Regions from separate parts of the Dactylosporangium sp. NPDC050688 genome, predicted to be linked through region 2. Evidence: riboswitches for the same ligand, from Rfam matches in the RefSeq annotation. Region 2 holds a riboswitch; the other holds the start of a gene.
What was found. Region 2 has a riboswitch for S-adenosylmethionine ahead of AB0H83_RS20445 (aminotransferase class V-fold PLP-dependent enzyme). Riboswitches for the same ligand answer to the same signal wherever they lie in the genome.
Positions count from the first base shown of each region.

Region 1 (5,006 bases), on a different contig from region 2:
GCGCTGGGCTTCATGGTCCTGCTGCCCCTGATCATCCTGATCGCCTTCCAGCTCGACAACGGCGGTGACGACGACGAGGGTGGTGGCGGCGAGTTCTCCCGCCTCGCCGACCTGGCCACGGCCGGCGGCGCCAACTTCACCCTCTTCACCCTGCTGGTCTCCTCGGGCTTCCTGCTGGTGGTCGTCGTCGCCCTCTTCTGCGGCGACACCGTGGCCAGCGAGGCGTCCTGGGGCAGCCTGCGGTACCTGCTGGCGATGCCGGTGCCGCGGGCCAGGCTGCTCGGCGTCAAGGTGACCGCGGCGCTGCTGTACTGCCTGCTCGCCATGCTGATCCTCGTCGGCACCGCGCTGCTCGCGGGCACGCTGCGCTACGGCTGGGCCCCGCTCAACGCCCCGATCGGCGGGGAGATCGCGGCCGGCACCAGCGTCGTGCGGCTGCTGGAGATCGTCGGCTACCTGTGCGTCTCGCTGCTGGTCGTCGCCTCGCTGGCCTTCCTGCTGTCGGTGTCCACCGACGCCCCGCTCGGCGCCGTCGGCGGCGCGGTCCTGCTGCAGATCCTGTCCAACATCCTCGACCAGATCACCGCGCTCGGCACGATCCGCAACTTCCTGCCGACCCACTACGGCGACGCCTGGCTCGGCCTGCTGTCCACCCCGCTGCAGACCGACGACATCGTCAAGGGCTGCATCTCCTCCCTCGCGTACGCGACGATCTTCTTCTCCCTCGCGTGGTGGCGCTTCTTGCGAAAAGACGTGGTGAGCTGAACGCGTTTCGCGTACTGGCCGGTAGGGTGCATGTGCATGCGAACCTCGGCGCTTCGCGGCGCTTGGCTGCTCGTGCTCGGCCTGGTTGGGCTGTCCGGCACCCTCTACTACGACCAGGCCAACCTGGCCGGCTGGACCAGCTACCCGCCCTCGTCCAACGCGATGAACGGCCCCGCCCAGGCCCTCACCGCGCAGATCTTCACCCTGATCGGCGCGGCCGCGGCGGCCGCCGCCGCCGTCCTGGTCGCCGTGTGCGCGCTGCTGTTCGCCACCGGCCGCACCTTCGGCCACTGGGCGCTGCGGCTGACGGCCGTGCTGACGTTCGTGCTGCTGGCCCTGGTCGCGATGGTGGTCGTGGTCGGGTCCCTGACGGGCGAGCCCCCGGCCGCGCTGATCGACACCCCGGTCTGGCTGCTGCTGACGGAGTGGGCCGCGGTGGCGACCGCCCTGCTCGGCGCCGGCATCACGACCTCGACGCTGTGGCAGTTCGCCGACGCCGAGGCGCTGGCCTGACGCGCCGGACGGGTTGACCTTGGACACTTTTGCCGGTGCTGACCGGTCAAAGTGTCCAAGGTCAAACTGGCCCCTCGCCCGGCCCGCCGTTTTCGCGGCCGGCAGGTCGCGTCGCGGCCGTCCACGGCCGCGGCTCTTCGCGGCCGTCAGGTCGCGTCCGCGCGACTGCACGCGGAGGTGGCAGGGAGGCCGTTCACGGCCGACCGGTGGCTGACGGGAGCGGCGGACCTTGCCCACGACGGACCTGAGCAGGAAAAGGACGGACCGTCGTCACGGGGAGCGGTACTCCGGGACGGTCACCATCGGGGGACGGTCCGGGTGGGCGACGTCATGCTCCGCCGTGGTGACCGTGTCGTCGTGGCGGACGAACTGGGTGAGGGTCGGCCAGGTGGGCCGGTCGGGGAAGACGCGCGCGTGGATGGTGTGCAGGATGGTCGCGGCCATCCGGCCGAGGGCGGCGGTGTCCTGGTGGCCGTGGGTGCGCTGGCCGAGGTCGACCTGGGCGACCGCGTCGAGACCGGCGGCGCGGTACGTGTCGATGAGCAGGCCCGTCTCGACGCCGTAGCCGGCCGCGAAGGGCAGGGACTCCAGCAGCGAGCGGCGGGCGGCGTACTCGCCGGCGAGGGGCTGCACGACGCCGGCCAGTTCGGGGAAGTACGCGTTGAGCAGCGGGCGGGCGGCGAGCTCGGTGACCCGGCCGCCGCCGGCGGCGGAGACGTCGAGCAGCGGGCGGTCGTAGAAGGCCTTCACCATCAGGGTGGCCGGGTCCTCCAGCAGCGGGCCGAGCAGGCCGGTGACGAAGTGCGGGCGGAAGTCGGTGAGGTCGGCGTCGACGTAGACGAGGATGTCGCCGGTGGTGACGGCGAGGGCCTTCCAGAGCACCTCGCCCTTGCCGGGGCGGGAGCCGGTGCCGGGCAGGATGTCGTCGCGGTGGTGGACGGTGGCGCCGGCGCGGCGGGCGACCTCGGCGGTGCGGTCGACCGAGCCGGAGTCGACCACGACCACCTCGTCGACGAGGGGGATCAGGGTGCGCACGCCGGTGACGATCTCGGCGACGGTCGGCTCCTCGTCCAGGGCGGGCAGCACGACGCTGACGCGGGTGTCGCCCTTGCGGCGGCGCAGGTCGGCGAGGGACCAGTCGTGCCAGGTGGAGGTACGTTTGGCGAACCAGGCCGCCGCGTCGGGGTGCATGAGTGAACGGTAGCCATGCCCATCCCGTGAGATGACTCATACAACGGAGGCGGTGTCGCCCCTTACACTGAGAAACGAAACAGGCACGACACAACTGAATACCTCATCCAGAGGGGCAGAGGGACACGGCCCGATGAAGCCCCGGCAACCCCTGCGACGACGTCTCGACGACGAGGCCGATCGCGGTAGGTGCCAAATCCGTCCCGGTGCGCAAGGCCATGCACCTGGGGAAGATGAGAGGAAGGCCTCCATGACCTCGACGCTCAGCGTCTTCACCGACTCTCCCGCCCGCCACCTGGTCTGTCGTGGCTGCGGCGCCCAGTTCCCGCTCGCCGCCCAGCACGCCTGTTATGAGTGCTTCGGGCCGCTCGAGGTGGGCTACGACGCCGAGGCGCTCGCCCGGGTCACCCGCGAGCAGATCGAGGCGGGTCCGCAGAACATCTGGCGCTACGCGCCGCTGCTGCCGGTCGGCACCGACCCCGCCAGCCGCGTCACCCTCGACCCGGGGCTGACCCCGCTGGTCAAGGCCGATCTGCTGGCCAAGGAGCTCGGCATCACCGGGCCGCTGTGGGTGAAGGACGACTCGGCAAACCCGACCCACTCGTTCAAGGACCGGGTCGTCTCGGTGGCGCTGACCGCGGCCAAGGCGCTCGGGTTCACCCGGTATTCCTGCGCCTCCACCGGCAACCTGGCCAACTCGGTCGCCGCGCACGCCGCGCGCGCCGGGGTGCCCTCGACCGTGTTCATCCCGGGTGACCTGGAGCCGGGCAAGGTCGTGATGAGCGCCGTCTACGGCGGCAACGTCGTCGCGATCGACGGGTCCTACGACGACGTCAACCGGCTGTGCTCAGAGCTGACGGAGACCGACGAGTTCGAGGACACCGCGTTCGTCAACGTCAACGTCCGGCCGTTCTACGCCGAGGGGTCCAAGACCCTCGGGTACGAGGTTGCCGAGCAGCTCGGCTGGCGGATCCCGGCGCAGGTCGTCATCCCGATGGCCAGCGGTGAGCTGCTCACCAAGGTCGACAAGGCGTTCAGCGAACTGGTCGAGATCGGGCTCGTGCCCGACACGGAGTGGACGGTGTACGGGGCACAGTCCGCGGGCTGCAACCCGATCGCGGTCGCGCTGCACAAGGGCACCGACGAGATCGTCCCGGTCAAGCCGACCGGCATCGCCAAGTCGCTCAACATCGGCGACCCGGCCGCGGGGGTCTACGCGCTGGAGTCGGTGCGGCGCACCGGCGGCTGGATGGAGTATGTCGACGACGACGAGATCCGCGCCGGCATCGAGCTGCTCGCCCGCACCACCGGCGTGTTCGCCGAGACCGCCGGCGGGGTCACCACCGCGGTGCTCAAGAAGCTGGTGGAATCCGGCAGGCTCGACCCGTCGAAGGAGACCGTCGTCTTCAACACCGGCGACGGGCTCAAGACCCTCGACGCCGTCGCCGGCTCGGTCGGCCCGACGCACCGGGTGAAGCCGTCGCTGAAGTCGGTGCGCGAGGCCGGGCTGTTGAGCTGATGGCTGATTTTTTCGCGCAACCGGTCGACGCCCGTGACGGACGGTGTCGATCCGGCTGCGTTTGAGAGAGCGCTTCCACGCTCGGACGAGGGCTGACTCATCCGATCGTCGGAGGTGGCCGGCACACAGCGTGATTGCGGTCGAGCCGAGCGTCTCGAAGCCACCCGCCGAGGGACTTGACGACCTGGGGACCGCGCGCCAGGATGCTCGGTGCGGGAGGACGTGTCGCCGCGAGGTCCGGACCCTGGTCCAGGCCCGCGACCACAGCACCGGAGGTGCTGGCGAGCGTCCTCTCGACCAATTTCCGGGCCGGGCACAAGCCGGTGCCCGTCGACCGGCCCATCGAGCCGAATATGTGTTGTCCGTCGATGTCCACCTGCGCCACCCTGGCGGACATGACCGATGACCTGAGGATCGTCGAGCTGGACGCCGATGACCCGGCGGCAGTCGACGCGGCCTACCTGATCGGCAACGAGGCGATCGCGGCCGACCTGCCCGACCTCCCGCCGGTGTGCCGCTACGAGCACGACGTCCGGGTCCGCCTGCCGATGCCGGGCGCGGACCGGCACACGTTCCTGGCGTACCGCGGCGCGGAGCCGGTCGGCATGGTCCACGCCGACCTGCCGGTCTACGACAACCTGGACAAGGCGATCCTGGACGTGCTGGTGCTCAAGCAGCACCGCCGCCAGGGCGTCGGCCGCGCGCTGTACCGCCACGCCGTCGACTTCGGCCTGGCCCGCGGTCGCACCTCGGTGCTGGGCTTCAGCGTGATCACCGACCGCGACGGCGGGCCGATCGGCTCGTCGGCGCCGTTCGCCGCCGCCCTCGGCCAGGAGAACAAGCTGCTCGACGTGCGCCGCCGGCTCGACCTGTCGACCGCCGACGACGCGGAGCTGGAGCGGCTGCTCGCCGAGAGCTGGCCGAAGGCGGCCGGCTACTCCACCGTCCAATGGGGAAACCGGCCGCCGGAGGAGCTGATCGAGGACCTGGCCCAGCTGGACAGCTCCTTCCTCGACGA
Region 1 is NZ_JBFAIC010000029.1:5,092-10,097, reverse strand. It holds gene AB0H83_RS25810 (ABC transporter permease) at 1-765, shown strand, start outside; gene AB0H83_RS25805 (hypothetical protein) at 802-1,278, shown strand; gene AB0H83_RS25800 (glucosyl-3-phosphoglycerate synthase) at 1,549-2,469, opposite strand; SAM riboswitch class I at 2,570-2,709, shown strand; gene thrC (threonine synthase) at 2,720-3,988, shown strand; gene AB0H83_RS25790 (GNAT family N-acetyltransferase) at 4,384-5,006, shown strand, end outside.
Region 1: linked by a shared signal. The riboswitch ahead of thrC (threonine synthase) and the one ahead of AB0H83_RS20445 (aminotransferase class V-fold PLP-dependent enzyme) in region 2 are both predicted to bind S-adenosylmethionine.

Region 2 (5,006 bases):
AGACGGCGCTGTCGGTGAGGGTGCCCCGGTTGTCCTTGAGCCAGTTGGTCGCGGCGTCGAAGGTGGCGTCGAGCTGGCTGCCGTTGAGGTGCAGGGGGCCGGTGGTGAGCCAGTCCTGGATCTGGTTGACGCCGTCGGAGGCCTTGTCGGCCAGGGCCGGGAAGCCGTCGACGAACTCGGTGACGACCAGGGTGAGCACGCCGGCGACGGCGGCCAGGCCGGTGATGAGCACCAGGAACGCGGCCAGGGACGGTGGCAGCCGCACGCGGCGGCGCAGGAACCCCATCATCGGCGCGAGCAGCGCGGACAGCAGCAGCGCGATGCTCAGCGGGATGAGCACGGTGCGCAGCCGGCCGACCAGCCAGAGCAGCACGGCGAGCGCGGCGACGAGCACCAGCAGCCGCCACGACCAGGCGGCGGTCAGGCGCAGGCCGCGCGGGATCTCGGCGTCGTCGCGGCTCATCGTCGACGGGTGGCCGGGATCGAGCGGGGGCGGCGGCGCCGGGGGATCCTCCGGATCGGGCGGCGTGATCGCGGCGGCCTCCCGGTCGAGGCGGGCCTGCTCCAGGCGTTGCTCGTACGCCCGGCGGAGGTTGGCCCGCACCTGATCGAACCGGCCCACGGGAACCCCCTTCGACATGGCCAGCGGTGTCTTCACCGTAGTCCGGGTCCCGCGGCGATGGCACGTACCCAGGCGGTAGCGTCGCAACCGTGACAGCCCAGCCAGCCGCCGGTTACCCGACGGCCACCGCCCAGCCCGCCGCGTCCGACATGGACGAGGGTCTGCCGATCCGGTTGCTGCACGACCGGGTCCTTGTCCGGCTCGAGGGAGCCGAAGGCGAGCGCCGGCACGCGTCCGGCATCGTCATCCCGGCCACGGCGTCGGTCGGGCGGCGCCTGTCGTGGGCGACGGCGGTCGGGGTCGGGCCCAACGTGCGCTCGATCGTGTCCGGCGACAGGGTGCTGTTCGACCCCGAGGACCGCTCCGAGGTGGAGCTGCAGGGCCGCGACTACGTGCTGCTGCGCGAGCGTGACGTGCACGCCGTCGCGGCCCGCCGGGTGGAGCCGGACTCGACCGGTCTCTATCTGTAGGGGTACGGGTAGCCGGCGTACATCGGCATGCGCGGCGGGGGCGGCGGCACCACGACCGGCACCGGCACGACCGGGGTGGGCGGGGCGGCGAGCACCCGGACCATCCCGTCCGGGAAGGTGATGTGGTAGCGGCTGCCGTCCCACACCGCGAGCGGCGCCTGCGGATCGCGGCCGACGAACACCTGCCGGTACGCGGCGAGCGCGCTGAGCAGGTGCCGCTCCTCGGCGAGCGCCTCCATGCGGCGGTCCGGCGTGTTGTCCAGGCCGCGGTGCAGGCCGTCGCGGAGCAGGGCGAGCTTCGTCGCGTCGAACTGGAACGCCCGCATCGCCTTGGCGCCCGGGTCGCCGGCGACCCGCTTGGCCCAGCGGCGGGCGGACAGCCGCCGGCCGAGGGTGCCCAGCGCGGCCACCTCCGGCGGGGAGAACCAGCCCGCCCGCGCGTACTCGGTGAGCATCCGCTCGGTGAGCTTGCCCTCGTTGGAGCGCTGCCACAGGGCGAAGCCGACCATGCACAGGAAGATCGGCATCATGACGGCGAAGTAGCCGTACAGCAGCACCCAGGCGCTCGCGGACGCGGTGACGGACATGAGGTTCCACGACCCGTGCAGCAGCATCGCGAGCAGCAGCCCGGCGATCGGAGCGAGCCAGCGCACCGCCTTGGTCGAGCTGCGCGACGCGATGCCGAGCCCGATGCCGGTCATGGACGTGAAGAGCGGGTGCGCGAAGCCGGTCATCAGGATGCGCACCACGAAGATGGCGACCAGCGCGACCGCGCCGTTGACCGGCCCGGCCTCTTCGGCGGTGTCGGCGTAGCCCTTGAAACCGAGGTACAGGATGTTCTCGACCATCGCGAAGCCGGTCGCGGACAGTCCGCAGTAGACGATGCCGTCGATCAGGCCGGAGAACGCGCGCGGCCGCCGCCAGAACAGCAGGATCGGCCCGAGGGCCTTCATGCTCTCCTCGATGAACGGCGCCACCAGCACCGCGACGATCGACTCCGACAGGCCGAGCCGGTCGGCGAGCACCCCACCGGCGGTGTTGACCACCAGCGCGACGGCCGTGGCCACGCAGGCGCCCCAGCCGAAGACGAAGACCAGGTATCTGATCGGCTCCGGCTCGTACCGGTCGAGCCACAGGAAGCACGAGACGAGCACCGGCACCGGGATGACCGCCGCGGCGACGCCGATCACGAGGGCGGTCCATCCGCCGCTGAACCCGAAGAACGCCAGCAGCGCCACGCCGCAGGCCGCGATGCCGCCCATCACGCCGATGAGCGTCCAGAGGCGGCGGCGGTCGGAGCGCTTGGCGGGCGGCGCGGCGGCCAGGGCGAGGGCCGCGGTCGGGTAGCGCTGCTCGCCGGTGTCGGGGGCCGATTCCTCCGTCACGTTGGGCACGACGTCGGCCGCGGCGGTGTCCCAGCCCTGCACCGACGGCTTGCCCAGCCCGACCGGGCCGTCCGCCGGTGCCGAGCCGGCCAGCGGCCCCGCCCAGGGTGACCGCGTTGCCGGCGGCGGCGACGGTACGGCACCCGCGCCCGGCTGCTGGGCACCCGCGCCCGACTGCGGCGGCCCGCCGGACCCGGGCGGGACGGACGCCGGCGGCTGGACGGCGTCGGGGTTGCCGGGATCCATCGGCGTCCCATCCGGCGGGAGTGCGGTCATGGAGCAACCTTATCCGCGATATCGTGAGCGCAGGTCATGAGTGCCAGCGCACAGCCCCGGCTTGCTGGCCGGCAACCCTCGCGTTCGCGGCGGGGTGCCCCGGGTGATGACACGGTCCGGCACGCGGTGTGTCCGGGCAAGCGCGAGCGGAGGGCTCTGCCATGTCCACGATCCTGTCCCCCGGTGACGTGAAGCTGCGCGACGGCCGCAGCGTCGACTTCGCCAACCTCGACATCGCCGCGACCGCCCCGTGCCTGCGGGTCGTCGCTGACACCGTCGCCGAGCTCCTGCCGTTCTACGGCAGCGTCCACCGCGGCGCCGGTGCCCTGTCGCAGCGGTGCACCCGAGAGTATGAGCAGGCCAGGGAGACCGTCGCGGACTTTCTCGGCGGCCGCGACGGCGACACCGTGATCTTCACCCGCAACACCACCGACGCGCTGAACCTGCTGGCCAGAGCGGTGCCCGGGGACACGACGGTGCTCACGTTCGACGCCGAGCACCACGCGAACCTGCTGCCGTGGCGGCGCACCGTGCACCTGGCGGCGCCACGCTCGCCGGAGGAGGCGGTGGCGGCGCTGGAGCGGGCGCTGCGCCGGCAGCGGCGCGGCCTCGTCACCGTGACCGCGGCAAGCAACGTGACCGGCGAGGTCTGGCCGGTCGCGGCGCTGGCCGAGGTGGCGCACCGCCACGGGGCCAGGATCGCGGTCGACGCGGCGCAGCTCGCCCCGCACGCCCCGGTCGACCTGACCGCGCTCGGCGCGGACTATGTCGCGTTCTCCGGCCACAAGCTGTACGCGCCGTTCGGTGCCGGGGTCCTCGCCGGCCGCGCGGACTGGCTGGACGCCGCGGAGCCGTACCTGGCGGGCGGCGGGGCCAGCGCCAACGTGGACGGCACCTGCGCCGCCGGCACCGGCGGGGTCAGCATCGGCGGGCCAGACCGGGACCTCAGCGTGCGGTGGGCGACCGGCCCGGCGCGGCACGAGGCGGGCACCCCCAACCTGCTCGGCGCGGTCGCGATCGCCGCGGCGTGCCGGGCTCTCGCCGCCGAGGGGCACCAGGAGCGCACCGAGCGCGCGCTCGTGGCGCGGCTGCGGGCGGGGCTGGCCGAGCTGCCGCACGTGGAGGAGCTGCGGCTCTTCGGCCCGGACGCGGAGCGGGTCGGAATCGTGTCGTTCGCGGTGCTCGGCGAGGACCCGGGCGAGCTGGCCACCAGGCTCGGCCGCGACCATGGGATCGGGGTGCGGACCGGGCTGTTCTGCGCGCACCCGCTGACCCGGCGGCTGCTGGCGGAGGCGACGGCCAGGCTCGACCCGTCGGCGCCGGTGCCGGCTCAGGCGGTGCGGGCCAGCTTCGGGCTCGGCACGACCGAGGCGCACATCGACCGGCTGCTCGACGCGCTGCGACGGCGCTGAACCGCCCCTGTTTCAGTAACGCTCCTCGTACGCCTGCCGCGAACCGCAGACCGAAGCACGGCTGCACGAACAGCGCGACCCGTCGGCGTCCATCCGGACGGTGACGGAGTCGCGCGGCACGCTGTGCCCGACGACCCGGCCCTCACCGTCCGGTGTGGACACCCGGGTGCCGACGGCCGGCGCAGTTGCCTGAAATGAAGAGTACAAAGGATGTTCGTACTTGAGGCAGCACATCAGCCGGCCGCAGGCGCCGGAGATGCGCAGCGGGTTGAGCGGCAGGTCCTGGTCCTTCGCCATGCGGATGGTGACCGGCTCGAAGTCGTTGAGGAACGTCGCGCAGCACAGGTCGCGGCCGCAGGATCCGATGCCGCCCTGCACGCGGGCCGAGTCGCGCGCCGAGAGCTGGCGCAGCTCCACCCGGCAGTGCAGGGTGGCGCCGAGGTCCCGTACCAGCGACCGGAAATCCACCCGATGGGGTGCGGTGAAATAGATCGTGGTCCGCGCGCCCTGGCCGCCGGACTGATCCAGCACGTGGTCCACCGCGACGACCTTCATCGGCAGCTCGTGGTCGCGGATCAGCTTCTTCGCGGCGACCTTGGCCTCGGCCTTGCGCTTGCGCAGCAGCTCGTCGCGGCGCAGGTCGTCGTCGGCGGCCATGGCGACCAGGCGCGGGAAGCCCTCGGTGTCCTCGCTCACCCACTGGGCGGCCCAGACGCACTCGGCGACCTCGGGCCCGTCGTCGGTCGGGACCAGCACCCGGTCCCCCACGCCCGGGCGGAACTCGCCGGGGTCGAAGTAGAACAGCCGCCCGTAGCGATTGAAGCTCACCGCGCACAGCATG
Region 2 is NZ_JBFAIC010000019.1:127,561-132,566, reverse strand. It holds gene AB0H83_RS20460 (AI-2E family transporter) at 1-622, opposite strand, end outside; gene AB0H83_RS20455 (co-chaperone GroES) at 772-1,092, shown strand; gene AB0H83_RS20450 (PrsW family glutamic-type intramembrane protease) at 1,083-2,753, opposite strand; SAM riboswitch class IV at 2,786-2,902, shown strand; gene AB0H83_RS20445 (aminotransferase class V-fold PLP-dependent enzyme) at 2,915-4,165, shown strand; gene ricT (regulatory iron-sulfur-containing complex subunit RicT) at 4,178-5,006, opposite strand, start outside.